DNA from 3 places in the Klebsiella africana genome. Region 2 is predicted to be linked to each of the others. Evidence: predicted binding sites of a transcription regulator. Region 2 holds the regulator's gene; each other region holds the start of a gene.

Evidence for each region. The regulator CRP, encoded in region 2, controls carbon source genes, mostly activating them, when cyclic AMP is high. The targets are predictions, from matches to a motif close to ATGTGANNNNNNTCACAT.
Region 1: a site for CRP is predicted at 2,922-2,939, ahead of LGL98_RS05370 (PTS sugar transporter subunit IIB). Genes of this name have one in related genera too.
Region 3: a site for CRP is predicted at 1,625-1,642, ahead of LGL98_RS13040 (iron-containing alcohol dehydrogenase). Genes of this name have one in related genera too.

What each region holds. Positions count from the first base shown of each region.
Region 1 covers NZ_CP084874.1:1,094,484-1,099,886, forward strand. The annotation lists gene LGL98_RS05355 (ROK family protein) at 1-798, opposite strand, end outside; gene LGL98_RS05360 (PTS lactose/cellobiose transporter subunit IIA) at 849-1,163, opposite strand; gene LGL98_RS05365 (PTS sugar transporter subunit IIC) at 1,187-2,509, opposite strand; gene LGL98_RS05370 (PTS sugar transporter subunit IIB) at 2,519-2,833, opposite strand; gene LGL98_RS05375 (PTS sugar transporter subunit IIC) at 3,011-4,282, shown strand; gene LGL98_RS05380 (maltoporin) at 4,544-5,403, shown strand, end outside.
Region 2 covers NZ_CP084874.1:414,196-419,598, forward strand. The annotation lists gene pabA (aminodeoxychorismate synthase component 2) at 1-423, shown strand, start outside; gene argD (bifunctional acetylornithine/succinyldiaminopimelate transaminase) at 514-1,734, shown strand; gene LGL98_RS01895 (YccS/YhfK family putative transporter) at 1,724-3,802, opposite strand; gene crp (cAMP-activated global transcriptional regulator CRP) at 3,854-4,486, opposite strand; gene LGL98_RS01905 (OsmC family protein) at 4,793-5,197, shown strand; gene LGL98_RS01910 (phosphoribulokinase) at 5,256-5,403, opposite strand, start outside.
Region 3 covers NZ_CP084874.1:2,664,129-2,669,531, forward strand. The annotation lists gene LGL98_RS13030 (D-threonate 4-phosphate dehydrogenase) at 1-337, opposite strand, end outside; gene dtnK (D-threonate kinase) at 330-1,565, opposite strand; gene LGL98_RS13040 (iron-containing alcohol dehydrogenase) at 1,740-2,888, shown strand; gene LGL98_RS13045 (dihydrodipicolinate synthase family protein) at 2,903-3,787, shown strand; gene LGL98_RS13050 (phosphoglycerate dehydrogenase) at 3,873-4,823, shown strand; gene LGL98_RS13055 (MFS transporter) at 4,887-5,403, shown strand, end outside.

The DNA of each region.
Region 1 (5,403 bases), 680 kb from region 2:
CCACGGCACGATGGCGGTAGGCAGATCGCGATAGATCTGGCTGACGTTGGACAGACCGCCGCCCAGCACAATCACCTGCGGGTCGAGAATATTGATCACCGACGCCAGGCTGCGGGCAAAGGCATCGATAAAGTGTCGCCAGTGAGCCAGCGCGCGCGGATCGCCGTTTTGCGCCGCGGCGACAATGGCTTCCGCACGGGCTTGTTCCCCATAGCGGCGGGCGAAGCCGGTGCCGGAGAGAAAGCTTTCGATGCAGTTCGTTTTGCCGCAGTAGCAGGGCTGCGGCGGACCATCGCGCTCAGGAGTATAGCCCGGCAGCGGATTATGCCCCCATTCACCGGCGATAGCGTTGGGGCCGCTGAGCAGCTGTTGATGAACGGCGATCCCGCCGCCGCAGCCGGTACCGATAATCACCCCGAAGACGGTGGAGGCCCCGGCGCCGGCGCCATCGACCGCCTCCGAAAGGGTGAAGCAGTCGGCATCGTTTGCCATCCACACCGGCTGGCCAAGCTGCTGCATGATATCCCGGCGCAGATCGTGACCGTTGAGCACCAGACAGTTGCAGTTTTTAATGCGCCCGCTTTGCGGATCGATAGCCCCGGGCAGGCCGATCCCCAGGGTGAACGGCTGCGGGCTGACCGCGCGAATATCGGCAATCAGGGTTAGCAGCTGATGCATAAAGGCGTCATAGCTCTCTTTGTGGGTCGGCCGACGCAGGCGCTGGACACATTCGCCCGCCGGATCCAGCAGTACGGCTTCCATTTTGGTGCCGCCAATATCTATTCCAAGATGTAACATAGTGACCTCGGGGAATCAGACCCGGCCAGCGCGTCTGGCCGGGCAAGGCGCTAGGCGTGAAGCGGCTGCGCGCGGTAAATCGCAATCAGTTCGGCAATCAGCTCTTTCGCCAGAATGGAGGTCATCAGGTGATCCTGAGCATGGACCATTACCAGCGTCATTTTGGTTTTTCCCTCGCCTTCGTCAGCTTCGATAAGCTGGGTCTGTACAAGGTGAGCTTCGCGGGAATAATGGGCCGCTTCCTGCATTTTGGCGTCGGCGGTGGCGAAATCACCCGCTTTAGCGGCGTGCAGCGCTTCGTAGCACAGGCTGCGTGACTGACCGGCGTTGATGATGATCCCCATCACCTGTTCTTCTAATTCCATGATTATCCTCTGAATCGTTAGCGTTAAGCGGTTTGCGCCGCGTTGTCAGCCTGGCCGACGGCGTTTTCACGCTCCTGGGCCAGCAGCTGTTTTTCGTAAGCTTTGAGAAATGGCAGGTACATCACCATGGCGGTGGCCATACAAATGAGGCACAGGATCACCGGGCTAAAGCTCCAGTTCGCCGCCCACGAGGCGCCGATGGGGGCCGGCGTTGTCCACGGCGTCATCGACACTACGCGGCTGACCAGGTCCAGCTTCAGCGCAAAGTACGCCAGGGTCGCGTTGACCATCGGCACCAGCACGAACGGCAGGAAAAACAGCGGGTTCATAATGATCGGCGCGCCGAACAGGATCGGTTCGTTAATATTGAAGACCCCCGGCACGACCCCCATCCGGCCGATCGTCCGCAGATGCACGGCCTTGCTGCGCAGCAGCATCAGCGCCAGCGGCAGGGTGGAACCGACGCCGCCGATCAGCAGATAGTGATCCCAGAAGCCCTGGACATAGATGTGCGGGATAGCGATACCTGCCGCCATGGCCGCCTGATTGACCGACAGGTTGGCCATCCAGAAGGGGTTCATGATCCCGGTGACGATCAGCGCACCGTGGATCCCGGCGAACCACAGCACCTGACAGACCAGCACTGACAGCAGGATCGCCGGCAGCGTATCGGAAGCCGCGACCAGCGGTTTGACCAGCGACATGATCGCTTCCGGAATGATCATCCCCAGTTGAGCCTCGATGAACAGGTTCAGCGGATGCAGTGTCAGAATGATCGCCAGCACCGGGATCAGGATCTCGAACGAGCGCGCCACCCCGGCAGGCACTTCCGGCGGCAGGCGAATGGTGATGTTATGCCGTTTGAGGAAGGCGTACAGCTCGGTGGAATAGATGGCCACCAGAATGGCGGTGAAGATCCCCTGGCCGGAGAAGTAGGCAGTAGAGATCTGGCCATCTTTCAGCGGGGCAGCCACCAGCAGAAACGACATTAGCGACAGCATCCCGGCGGTGAGTGAGTCCAGATGATGGTGCTTGGCGAGGCTGGCGGCGATCCCGACGGCAATGAACAGGGTCATCACCCCCATGCTGAAGTTGAACGGCAGCATCAGCGCATCGCGATGATCGAGCGAAAATTGCAGCCAGGCGCGGGCAAAGCCCCACGTCGTATCCGGAGAAAACGGCGGGAAGATAAATACCAGCAAAAACGAGCCGACGATCATAAAGGGTAGGGCGGTAATAAAACCGTCGCGGATGGAGGTGACGTATTTTTGCTGGCCGATCGCCCCCGCCATAGGCGTGATCTGCCGTTCGATCACGTCGATCAATTTAGCGTACAGAGAGCTCATGTTCTTTCCTTAGTTCTTGTTTTCGATGAGGGAAAGGGCGAAATCAAGGACCGCGGCGCCTTTTTGCATGCCGTAGTCCATCATATTGATGGGTTCGACGCGGATACCGTATTTATCCGCCTGTTTTTGCAGATCCTGCTGCATGTATTTCACCTGCGGCCCCAGCAGCACCACCTGATAATGGCCAACCTGTTCGGCGAACTCCGCTACGCCATAGGCGTTGATTTCTACCGGCAGGCCCCGCTGTTCGGCTTCGGCAATCATTTTTTTCATCAGCAGGCTGGTGGACATGCCTGCCGAACAACACAACATAATTTTTTTCATAACTACCGCTCCTGATGAGGTTGGATGTGCGGACTATAGTCAAAATGGATGCATTACGGAAAGCGCTTTCCGTTTGTGGATTTATTAATTGTGACCATGATCACCTATGGCAGGCTTTCACTTTCCGGTGTTGTGGGCGATCATCCCGGCGAGACAACCATTCGCAAAGGTACGAGTATGAACATTCAGTTAATGAATGTGGCCGTGGACATCATCGAGCAGCGGCTGGCGCCGCTGGCGAATGTCCTGACGCGCAACAACCACATTACGGCGATGCGCGATAGCTTTGCGCTGGCAATGCCCTTTGTGATTGTTGGCAGCCTGTTGGTTCCCATTTTGTTTCCGCCCGTTTCCATCGACGGCGCCTCGCGTGTCGGCCAGGTCTATTTGCTGCTGCGGCCTATCCTGCTGCCGACCTTTCAGCTAACCATTGGCCTGGTGGCGCTGATTGTCGCCTTTGGCGCCAGCGCCAGCCTCGCTAAGCAGTACCGCCTGCCGGAACGACTGTGCGGTTTAACCGGGTCTTTGGCGTTTTTGCTGTTTATCGGCTTTCGCGAGAGCGCGGTGAGCAACGTTTATCTCGGCGGCATGGGGATATTTACCGCCCTGATATCCAGCACCTATTCCATTGAGATAATTCGCTTTTTTTACAAAAAAGGCTGGTGTATCCGCCTGCCTGATGAAGTGCCGCTGATGACCCGCAATGGCTTTCAACTGCTGATCCCGCTGCTGGTGGTGATGCTGTCGATAAGCGTGATGAATGCCATACTGCTGCAGACTACCGGACGCATCGTACCGGAGTTGATCAGCGAAGCGGTGCGACCGCTGGTGCTGGCGTCCGACACGCTGATGGCGGTACTTATCTCTTTGTTTATCTGTAACTTACTCTGGTTTATTGGTATCCACGGCGCGCTGATCATCACCGGGATCATGAACCCGTTCTGGATGACCTATCTGTTTGAAAATCAGCAGGCGCTGGCGGCGGGGTCGCCAACGTTGCCGCATATTTATCTGCAGGGGTTCTGGGATTTTTACCTGCTGATCGGCGGTATTGGCTCCACTCTGCCGCTGGTGCTGATGGCGATGCGCAGCCGCTCGCGGCAGCTGAAAAGCGTGGCCAAAATTGGTCTGCTGCCGTCGCTATTTAATATCAACGAGCCGATACTGTTTGGCTTTCCGGTGATCATGAACCCGGTTTTTTTACTGCCGTTTCTCTTTGTTCCCCTGATAAATGCCTGTATCGCATGGTATTTAACTCAGCTGGGTATTCTTGACCGTGCGGTGGCGATGCTGCCATGGTCGATGCCTTCCCCGCTGGGGGCGGCATGGTCGGCGAACGGTAGCTGGAAAAATTTGTGCATGAGCCTGTTCGCGATGTTTAACGCCTGGATGCTCTATCGCCCCTTCTTCAAAGTGTACGAACGCCAGCTCGCGGAAACCGAACGCTGACCCCCTCGCCGTCGGCGGCTTATCCTCGACGGCACATATTCATCTGCTCCTCCTTCCGCTCTGCTGCCGGCTCCCGGCGGCATTCTTGTTATTTTATGTGATCAGTCTCACGAATATATTCGCCGCAGAGCTAATTTTGTGAACCAGATAGGCAATTATGGAAAGCGCTTTCCATTAACGGATGTACATTTCCATTTTTGATCCGTAAATTTCCCCTCCGTTATCGGTTCGTGTTAACAAACATAACGTGGGAAAAAAATAATGATAAAGCTGAAACACTCAATACCTCTGGCTCTCCTCTCGCTGGCAGGGGCCAGCAGCCCGGCCTGCGCCGATCCGAAGTATGATTTTGCGCTGCATGGCTATATCCGCTCCGGGATCCTGGCCAATTCCGATGGCAACCGCGCGGACTCCGTCGGCCTGATGCCGGACGGTAAGTGGCGATTGGGCAACGAAGAAGATACCAAGATCGAACTGATCCCCACCGTGACGCTGACGGCGGACAGCGGCGTGGTGGCGAAAGTGCAGGCCAACCTCACTCATCAGTCGAAATGCACCTCTGACTGGAACTGTCAGGATGACGATGGCCATGACGTACAGTTTCGTGAAGGGTTCGCCGAGCTGAGCAATCTGGATTTTGCGCCGGAGATGACCTTCTGGGCCGGTAAGCGCTACAGCAGCTCTAACACCTCCAGCCATCAGTTCGACTGGGAGTACATTCAGTACAACGGCACCGGCGGCGGCTTCGACAACATGGATCTCGGCTTCGCCCGCTTCGACGCCGGGGTATACGCCTTTTCCCCCACCGATGAAACCAAAGCCTACCCGGTGGATAAGGGAGATCAGGGCTACCCGGATGACTATTCCCTCAACCTGTGGCTGAAAAAGATTGCGGGAACAGGCTTCGATCTGGAGCTGATCGGCCACCACATGAACCGTAACGAAAACCATCCGACTTCCGCCGAGAAGGGCTATGGCGTGACCGGTATTTATAACTTTGACGGCTTCTACGGCCTGACCGGAGGCTACTCCCGCCTCGCATTGCAGTACGGCAAAGGGCTGGCGGCGGGTGACTCGCTGGGTAAAAACGGCTGGGGCTGGGCCAACCTGGAAAACACCCA
Region 2 (5,403 bases):
GTGATTTCGCCAGGCCCTTGCACGCCGGATGAGGCGGGGATTTCCCTCGCGGTTATCCGCCACTATGCCGGAAAAACGCCGCTGCTGGGAGTCTGTCTCGGGCATCAGGCGATCGCCCAGGCGTTTGGCGCGACTATCGTGCGGGCAGCACAGGTGATGCATGGTAAAACCTCGCTTATCGAGCATAACGGCGAAGGGGTGTTTAAGGGGCTGAATAATCCTCTGACGGTGACCCGTTATCACTCGCTGGTGATTGACCCGCCGACGCTCCCGTCCGAGTTTATCGTCACTGCCCGCAGCGCCAGCGGTGAGATTATGGGGATCCGTCACCGCGAATGGGATCTTGAGGGCGTGCAGTTTCATCCGGAAAGCATTCTCAGCGAACAGGGCCATCCCTTGCTGGCTAACTTTTTGAAACGGTGATTTTCAGTTGCCATTGACTGATTTTTTATGCATATTTTGTGATTATATTATCATAATCGCATCTGCGTAACGAAGAGGGATGGGCAAGACATGGCAACTGAACAACCGGCAATCACCCGCGCCACATTCGATGAAGTTATTTTGCCAATTTATGCACCGGCAGAATTCATCCCGGTGAAGGGAAAAGGCAGCCGCGTCTGGGATCAGCAGGGCAAAGAGTATGTCGATTTCGCTGGCGGTATCGCGGTGACGGCGCTCGGCCATTGCCATCCGGCGCTGGTGGCAGCGCTGCACCAGCAGGGCGAAACGCTGTGGCACACCAGCAACGTCTTTACCAATGAGCCAGCGCTGCGTCTGGGGCGTAAACTTGTCGAGGCCACCTTCGCCGAGCGCGTGGTGTTTATGAACTCTGGTACCGAAGCCAATGAAACAGCTTTCAAGCTGGCGCGTCACTATGCGGTAACCCGCCATAGCCCGTATAAAACCAAAATTATTGCCTTCCATAATGCCTTCCATGGCCGCTCCCTGTTTACCGTTTCCGTCGGCGGGCAGCCGAAGTACTCCGATGGTTTTGGCCCGAAACCGGCGGATATTGTCCATGTTCCCTTCAACGATCTGCAGGCGGTAAAAGCGGTGATGGATGACCACACCTGCGCGGTGGTGGTGGAGCCGATTCAGGGCGAGGGTGGGGTGACCGCGGCCACGCCGGCCTTCCTGCAGGGACTGCGTGAGCTGTGCGATCAGCACCAGGCGCTGCTCGTCTTTGATGAAGTGCAGTGCGGTATGGGGCGTACCGGATCGCTGTTCGCCTATATGCACTATGGCGTGACCCCGGATATTCTCACCAGCGCCAAAGCGCTCGGCGGCGGCTTCCCGGTCAGCGCCATGCTGACCACCCACGAGATCGCCAGCGCCTTCCATGCGGGCTCCCATGGTTCAACCTACGGCGGCAACCCGCTGGCCTGCGCGGTCGCCAACGCCGCCTTCGATCTGATCAATACCCCGGCGGTGCTGGATGGCGTGAACGCGAAACGCGAACTGTTCGTCAAACACCTGCAGCAGCTGGATGCCGAGTTTGATCTGTTCAGTGATATTCGCGGAATGGGCCTGCTGATCGGCGCGGAACTGAAGCCGCAGCACAAAGGTCGCGCGCGTGATTTCCTCTATGCCGCGGCCGACGCCGGCGTTATGGTGCTTAACGCCGGGCCGGACGTAATGCGTTTTGTTCCCTCGCTGATCATCGACGAGCAGGATATTGCCGAGGGGATGGCGCGCTTTGCTCAGGCCGTGGCAAAGGTGATTAACGGCTGATCTTCCGCAGCCAGATGCCATGATGCGGCCGCTGACGCCATGCCACTGATGAAATGGTGTGCATGGTGTTCAGATGGCCCAGAATGCGTTGCAGATGCTGCTCCAGGGTACTTAACGGACCGACTGGCACCTCGCTTTCCGGCGACTCCATAATATTGGCATCCCCTGCGCTGCCGGGACCATCGCTGTCCAGCCGCTGCTGGCAACGCTGCAGCGCAATCTCGCAGGATTCGAGATAGCGCTGGGCAAGATCCGGGGTGAGCATCGTATGCTCCCGGGCCAGGGTGGTCATGGCGTTGATGTGTTCGACGATAAACTGGCTGTGCGTTACCCACAGCTTCATATCTTCCAGATAGTGGGTATTAAACCCCGGCTCCTGCATCGCCTGATTCAGGGAGTTGTAGAGCGCGTTGTGCGCCTGGTTGACGCGCATGCGTTGATAGGCCAGCGCGGGTGCTTTCGGGTCGGGGCTGAGGATCAGGCGAATCGCCTGCTGGTCGGCCTCCAGCGCATCGTGGGCATTTTTTTTCAGCAGGCCGCTCTGCCACTGTGGCCACAGCCAAACCATCCCGCCGAAGGCGATCAGGCAGCCGATAAGCGTGTCGATCAGCCGGGCGATAATAAACTGTTCCCCGTTGAGCGTCAGCAGCTGCAGGGTATACACCGCCGTCACCGTAAAGCCTACCATCGCCCAGCCATAGTGTTTGCGGATGATCAGATAGCTAAGCAGGGTGATCAGCAGCATCCCGCTCAGGGTATAGCTCTCCGGAACGTGAAAGTGCAACGTCAGGCCGGCGATGATCAGGCCGGCGAGCGTTCCCGCCGCCCGGTGGACAATTCGCACCCGCGTGGCGCCATAGCCGTTCTGGGTGACGAAGAGCACGGTCATCAGGATCCAATAGGGCTTAGGCAAGTGCAGGGCGTTGCCCATCAGGCTGGCGATGCTCAGCATCACGCTGATGCGGGCGGCATTGCGCAGCGCGGGCGATTTTAGCGACAGGTAGTTCTTTAGTGCGGGAAACAGCGGTAAACGACGCTCTTTGTCGGCCATCAGATCTCGGGCATACAGCGGACGCTGGGTATGCAGCACCCGGGCGATGCGGCTGAAGTGCCAGGCGCAGAAGTGGCCGACCGGGTTATCCGGATGTTGCCTGGCGATCTTTTCCAGAGCCTCGATCTGTTTATCCATTTGAAAGCGCTGCGGGAAGCGATGATAGAGCATGTCATCCGCCAGCACGCGAAGGCGGGCGGCGACGGTCTGCGCGTTCCAGCGGATCACCGCTTCGGCATGGCTGCGTTCTACCAGCTTTTGCACCTCTTCCGGCTGATGCAGGCTGACCGAAATATGCTCCTGCAGATCCAGCCCCATCTGGAACGCCCGCAGCAGGCGCTTGTGGTCGTTGCGTTGGTTAGCGGCCAACATATGCATCTGCTGATAGCACTGGGTAATCAGGTCGACCACCTTCTGCTGGCGGGTGAGCAGCGGCGGCAGGGCGGTCGACGGATCGGTATGCTGGGTCAACAGACTGTATTTAGCTTCACAATAGTCGGCCAGTTCCCGGTAAAGCAGGCTTAACGACTCCCGCAGCGGCTGTTCGCGCCACAGCCAGAACCAGAACCAGTTAAACACGCCGTACCACAGCGTGCCGAAGGCGTAGATCAGCAGCGGCTCCCAGATGGGCATATTGCCCGCCAGGCTCAGGGTAAAGATGGCGGCGATCAGCGATGCGGGCAGCAGACGCGCGTGCAGCGAACTGATCTCCGCGGTGACGCCGAGCAGCAGCGCCAGGCCGCTGAGGATAAGCGGTAGGGGGATCGCCTGGGCGAGAAGTAACTGCACCACCAGGCTGCATCCGGCAAACAGGCAGCCGCCGATAATCAGGCGTTTGAAAAAACGCTTATGCGGGGTATCAAGACCGGCAATATTGCAGCAGGCGGGGACTAAGGAAAACAGCAGTCCCTGCTGGAGATGCCCGAGCAGAAGACCGATGGCCACAGGCAGACACAGCACCAGCGTTTGCCGCAGTGCATAGTTGACTTCCGGGTGGTAAATCAGCCTGCGCCACATGAGGGAAAAACAAAAACGGCGTACTGCAGGAGCAATACGCCGCTTAGCAACTTAACGGGTGCCGTAGACGACGATGGTTTTACCGTGCGCGGAAATCAGGTTCTGATCTTCCAGCATTTTCAAAATACGGCCAACCGTTTCACGAGAGCAGCCGACGATCTGACCAATTTCCTGGCGGGTAATTTTAATTTGCATACCGTCCGGGTGGGTCATGGCATCCGGTTGCTTCGCCAGGTTCAGCAGCGTCTGGGCGATACGGCCCGTCACGTCGAGGAAGGCAAGGTTGCCCACTTTCTCAGACGTGACCTGCAGACGGCGAGCCATTTGCGAAGAGAGACGCATCAGAATGTCCGGGTTCACCTGGATCAGCTGACGGAATTTCTTATAAGAGATTTCGGCCACTTCACATGCGGTTTTCGCCCGTACCCAGGCGCTACGCTCCTGACCCTCTTCAAACAGGCCTAATTCACCGATGAAATCGCCCTGGTTGAGGTAGGAGAGGATCATCTCTTTACCTTCTTCATCCTTGATGAGTACAGCCACGGAGCCTTTAACGATGTAGTACAGCGTTTCTGCTTTCTCACCCTGGTGGATCAGCGTGCTCTTTGATGGGTACTTATGAATGTGGCAATGAGACAAGAACCATTCAAGGGTAGGGTCTGTTTGCGGTTTGCCAAGCACCATGCGCGGTTATCCTCTGTTATAAGCTATCTCCGGGCGCCGACACTACACGGCGTCCGGGCATGCAATCGTATTGTTTCCCTATACCTGGGAAGCTGGCTGATGATTTTTCGACAGCCCGTAATGTGAACTCCTCTGCATACATGCAGTACATCAATGTATTACTGTAGCATCCAGACTGTTTTAGCATAGCTTTCGCCGCATGTCTCCTGGTGTCTCGCTTCAGCATGACGCAGGTCGCCTTCCGTTGCGAGAATTGTTATGTGCGCGTAATCTGACAGGAATATTGCGATACTGGAGTTAAATTTTATGCAAGCGCGTGTGAAATGGGTAGAAGGGTTAACCTTTATCGGGGAGTCCGCATCGGGACACCAGATTCTGATGGACGGCAACTCCGGGGATAAGGCTCCCAGCCCGATGGAGATGGTGCTGATGGCGGCGGGCGGTTGCAGCGCGATCGATGTGGTCTCCATTCTGCAAAAAGGTCGTCACGACGTGACCAATTGCGAAGTGAAGCTGACCTCCGAGCGTCGCGAAGAGGCTCCGCGTCTGTTTACGCATATTAATCTGCACTTTATCGTCACCGGTAAAGCGCTGAAAGATGCCGCGGTCTCCCGGGCGGTGGATCTGTCGGCAGAGAAATACTGTTCAGTGGCGCTGATGCTGGAAAAAGCGGTGAAGATCACCCACTCCTATGAAGTGATCGAGGCGTAGTCTTCGCCTGGTGTTGTATCGAATCTCAATCCCGGCCTCCTGGCCGGGGTTTTTTCTTTTAGCCTATCTTACGGCCTTCCATCAGGCGCTCGACCAGCGGCGTCATGATAAGCTCCATCGCCAGCCCCATTTTACCGCCCGGCACCACCAGGGTGTTCATGTGCGAGATAAACGACCCCTGCAGCATCGCCAACAGCCAGGGGAAG
Region 3 (5,403 bases), 2.2 Mb from region 2:
CCTCCAGTGCGAGGGCGGTCGCCCGTCTGATGCAACGAAATGCCAGATCGCCCGCCTGAGCCTGGACTTCGCCAGGACGCAGCCCCAGCGGATCGCTGAGCGGTTCATCGATAACGTTAATCGTCGCCGGGGTAAATACTGCTTCGGCGGGATGGTCGATGATGCGCAGCTCTACCCGCGGCGTGATATTCAGCGCCAGGATCCGCCGCAGCGTCTGCGCGCAGCCCACCACCACCACCGGCGCGCCGCTCAGCGCCCCCTCGGCGAGGGATTTAATAATAATCTCCGGACCAATACCTGCCGGGTCGCCCATTGTGACTGCAATCATTTTAGACACTCAGTTTCTCCTCAATAAAATTCACAACATGTAACAGCGTGGTGTCGGTGCCGAATCCTCCGGCTTTGGTCATCACCGGCCGCGACCAGCGGCAACCGAGAAAATGCCCGTAAGGAACGCAGGCCGCCACCCGGCCACGGATCTGGAAACCGCTGGCACCCAGCGCGTGCGCGACGGCGATGGCTACATCGCCACCGGAAAGATACAGCGCGCCCGGAGGGCACTGCGCCACCGCCTGCGCCGTGACGTCGGCAAGCCAGGCGCAGATGTGCTCGCCGTATGCGGCACGGCTAAGGCCCTGTTCACGGCACCGGGCTTCTATCCCCTGCCGGGCAGCGCTGTCCGGGCGGGTAGTCACCACGCAGTGCTGCCCCTCACGCAGCACCCCGGCGATCCGCCGGGCCTCATCCTCAGGCGAGCCGCTAAAGACCCGCGCCACGTCAATCTCAATCTGCCTCACCCGGGGGTGGGCCTGCAGCGCAGCGACCTGGCGCTGCGCCATCTCGCTCATCGAACCAACCACCGCCAGCAGCGGCCCCTGCTCGCTGCGGCGAAGGCGGCGGGCCAGCGCCTCGCAAAGTCCCGCCGAGCCGACCAGCAGCGTCTCCCGCGCATGGGGCGCGACCGCGTCGATCACCTGATCCAGGTGGCCGTCTTCCCAGGCGTCGACAATCAATACTCGCTTCTCCTCGCCCGCCATCGCTAATGCCGCCGGGAGTTGGGTAGCGTTCAAGGTCAGACAGGGAAGACGGCTCTGCATGGCGATAATTTCGCTAATCTCCGCCCGGCTCACCGGCGTTTTCGGGTCGCTGGCAAATTCGGTCTGATCGAGGGCCACCCCGTACACATAGCAGCGTCCGTCACGGGTATGCCGCCCGGCCGCCGGATACGCCGGGGCCACCACCGCCACCCGGCAGTTCTGCACCGCCATCATGGCCTCCAGCTCGGCACCGGGGTTCCCGCGCAGCGTGGAGTCGATCTTCTTTACCTGCCAGTGTGGGACGAATGTCGCTGCGTCGCGCAGCAGAGCGGTGACCTTATCCGCCGCCTCGGCGGCGGTCATCGCCCGGCTGTCGCTGTTGAGAATTAATGCCCGCACGGATGACGTCTGCCCGGCGGTGAATGCCACTTCCACCGCCATTCCCGCCTCTGCGAGGCTGACCCCGGCGTCATTGGCCCCGGTAAAGTCATCCGCCAACACCAGCACGTTGTTATTGCCGTCGTTCATTGTCCTGCCTTGTGGTCGATGAAATCATGAATTGATTATATTCAATCATATTTGATTAAATGTGAGCAAGCTCAAGTTATTAACCCGCCGTATAAATTATAACTTTTCCCCACCAGACGAGTTCCATAACTCACGAATGATTGAAAATAATCAATTGCTACCAAGGAGAAACGCGTGGCGACGATACACAGCACGATTATTAGCGGGGCGGGTGCCTCATCGGCTCTGCTCCCGTTATTGGCCGGTAAAACCTCTATCCTGCTGGTGACCGACAAGAACGTCGGGGCGCTGGAAGCAACCCAGGCGATCCATCGCCTGCTGGCGGCTGAGGGACGTGAAGTTGAGGTCATTGACACGGTACCGGCCGAGCCCAGCCATCACGATGTGGCGCAGATCGTCAGCCAGCTGGGCGCCAGCCAGCCACAGTTGGTTGTTGGCATCGGCGGGGGGAGCGTGCTGGATGTAGCAAAATTGCTGTCCGTACTTCTGCACCCTGAGGCGCCCGCTCTGACGGCCCTGCTGGCAGGCGAGCAGCCGCAACGGCGGATCGGCTCATTGTTGATCCCGGCCACCGCCGGGACCGGCTCCGAAGCGACGCCGAACGCCATTCTGGCAATCCCCGAGCAGCAGACCAAAGTGGGGGTCATCTCCCCGGTGCTCCTGCCGGACTATGTCGCCCTGCTACCGGAGCTGACCACCAGCATGCCGGCCAGCATCGCGGCGTCGACCGGCATCGATGCCCTGTGCCATCTGCTGGAGTGCTTTACCTCCACCGTCGCCAACCCGGTAAGCGATAACGCCGCGTTAATCGGTTTGCACAAGCTGGTGCGCCATATCGAACGCTCGGTGAATCAGCCGCAGGATCTGACGGCGAAGCTGGAGATGCTCTGGGCCTCGTGGTACGGCGGCGCGGCGATTAACCATGCGGGCACCCACCTGGTGCATGCGCTCTCCTATCCGCTCGGCGGCACCTGGTACCTGCCGCACGGAGTGGCCAACGCCATTCTTCTGGCGCCCTGTATGCGGGTGATCCGCCCCCACGCGGTGGCGAAATTTGCTCAGGTCTGGGATCTGATCCCCGACGCGGATCGCACGCTCAGCGAGGAAGAGAAATCCCATGCGCTGGTCGCGTGGCTGGCGGCGCTGGTAAAACGACTGCCCCTGCCGGACAACCTGGCCGCGCTCGGCGTGCCGCAGGAGAGCATTCCCGCCCTCAGCGCGGCGGCGCAAAACGTTAAACGCCTGATGAACAATGCCCCCTGCAGCGTCAGCCGCGAAGAGATCGCGGCCATCTACCAGACGCTGTTTCCAGAACATGCCTAACAGGAGAAAGTAAAATGAGGAAAGCTATCAGCGGCGTACTGACCGCCATCGTCACCCCCTTTACCGCCGAGGGCGCGCTTAACCTGCCAGCGCTACGCCAGCAGGTGCAGCGCCAGATCGCCGCGGGCAACGGTATTTTCTGCGGCGGCACCAACGGCGAGTTTTTTGTCCTCAATGAGGAAGAGAAGATCGCCGTCGCCAGAACCTGTGTGGAAGAAGCGGCCGGTCGCGTCCCGGTGGTGGCCCATATCGGGGAGGTTTCCACCCGCGAGACTCTCCGGCTGGGCCAGCAGATCGCCCGCCTCGGGGTTGACGCGGTATCGGCCATTACCCCGTGGTTCGTGCCCTTGAAGCAGGAAGAGCTGATTAACCACTATACGGCGATCGCCGACGCGCTGAGCGTCCCGCTTTTTCTTTACAACATTCCCGCCCGCACCGGGAACACCATTGCCCCGGAGACCGCGCGTCAGCTGGCCAGGCACGAGAATATTGTCGGCATTAAGGATAGCGCCGGCAGCTACGACAGCCTGAAAGGTTTTCTCGACGCGGTGCGCGATATCGACGGTTTCGACGTTCTGAACGGACCGGACTCGCTAATCCATCAGGGATTTGTCGACGGCTGTTCGGCGTGCATCTCGGGGCTTGCCAACGTCGCGCCCGCGGAAATTAACGCCATCTGGTCGCGCTTTCACGCCGGGGATATCGTCGGATCGCGCCAGGCCCAGGAGCAGGTAACGGGCCTGCGCACCGATCTGTATAAAGTGGCGTTCTCGCCTGCGGCGGTGAAGAAAGCTCTGCAGCTAATGGGTCATGAGGTGGGCGACAGCCGCTACGCGGTGCAGTTCAGTGACCAACAGCTGCAGCAGATTAAAAATATCATTAACACCTACCTTCACTAATTTACGTATCCGCCCCGGCCTTCACTGGCTGGGGCAAGACCTTGTATTTGCGACGCTACGCGTCGCCAGTAAACAGGAAACGGTTATGAAAGTAATTTGCACCTCGCCCTCATTCGCCAAATACAACGATGCGCCCATTTCAGCGCTGAAAGAGGCCGATCTGGAACTGGTCATGTTGCCTGCCGATGCCTCGACAGAAATGCTGGCTCAGCATCTGCCTGATGCCATAGCGATGATTGTCGCCTTTACCGACATCAATGAATCTCTGCTGGAAAAAGCTCCCAGGCTTAAAATTGTCTGCAAACATGGCGTTGGTGTGGATAACATCGATCTTAACGCTACGCGTCAGCGCAAAATTTTTGTCACTAACGTTCCTGATGCCAACAAGCATGCGGTGGCCGATTTTGCTTTTGGCTTAATTCTCAATACTGCCCGCCAGATTTCTCAGGCCATCAGTGAAACGAAAGCAGGCAACTGGCCTCGTATTTTTGCCACTGATGTGTATGGCAAAACGCTGGGGATCGTCGGTTTAGGCCATATTGGTAAGGAAGTGGCGCGACGTGCGCGCGGATTCAATATGCGAGTGCTCGCCACCGACGCCTGGCCAGACAGAGAATTTGCACAAGAACACCAGATTGAATATGTCTCACTGGATACTCTGACGGCGCAAAGTGATTTTATTAGCCTGCATACCCCTTTAACCCCGGAAACTGAAAATATGTTTAATGCCGCCCGGCTGCAACAGATGAAATCAGGGGCATTCCTGATTAATGTTTCCAGAGGCGGCATTGTTGATGAACACGCTTTGTATGAAGCACTGAAATCAGGACACCTCGCCGGAGCCGCAGCTGACGTTTTTCTCGAGGAGCCTTGCGCTACGCACCCTTTATTTACGCTTGCGAATTTTGCGCCAACATCTCATATTGCTGGATATACGGATGGCGCAATTAGCAATATTAGCGCGCGCTGCGTCAACAATATTATTAGCTGCGTCTGTCGCGGTGAACGACCTGAAAACATTATGAATTCGCTGTAAATAACGAGGTGGGAAGCATGCCATTCCCACCAATATAACGAACATCTACTCAGAGCCGAATATATGAACACGACAGCTAACACTACTCGTATTCGCTGGTGGATAGCCGGATTAATGTGGTTGGCTATTGCCATTAACTATATCGACCGGACAGTATTATCTGCCGCAGCCCCACATCTAATAGATGAACTGAAACTCGACCCCGAAATGATGGGGTTTATCATGGCGGCTTTTTTTTGGTCATACTCGTTATTACAGATCCCCGCAGGATGGTTCGCCGATCGTTTTGGTCAGAAAAAAGGTCTTGGTTTAGCCGTCGCCTGGTGGTCAATTGCCACCTCAATGATGGGCGTTGCCACGGGTTTTAAATCACTTCTGGCATTGCGACTGGCTTTAGGTGTTGGCGAGGCCGCCGCCTACCCCAGCAACGCCGGGATCGCCGCACGCTGGTTTCCGGATAAAGAGCGCGCCACCGTATCCGGACTCTTCGATAGTGCGTCAAAATTTGGCGGGGCGATTGCCATGCCGCTTATCGTCTGGATGATCTACACCTTTGACTGGCGACTGACCTTTTTGATCA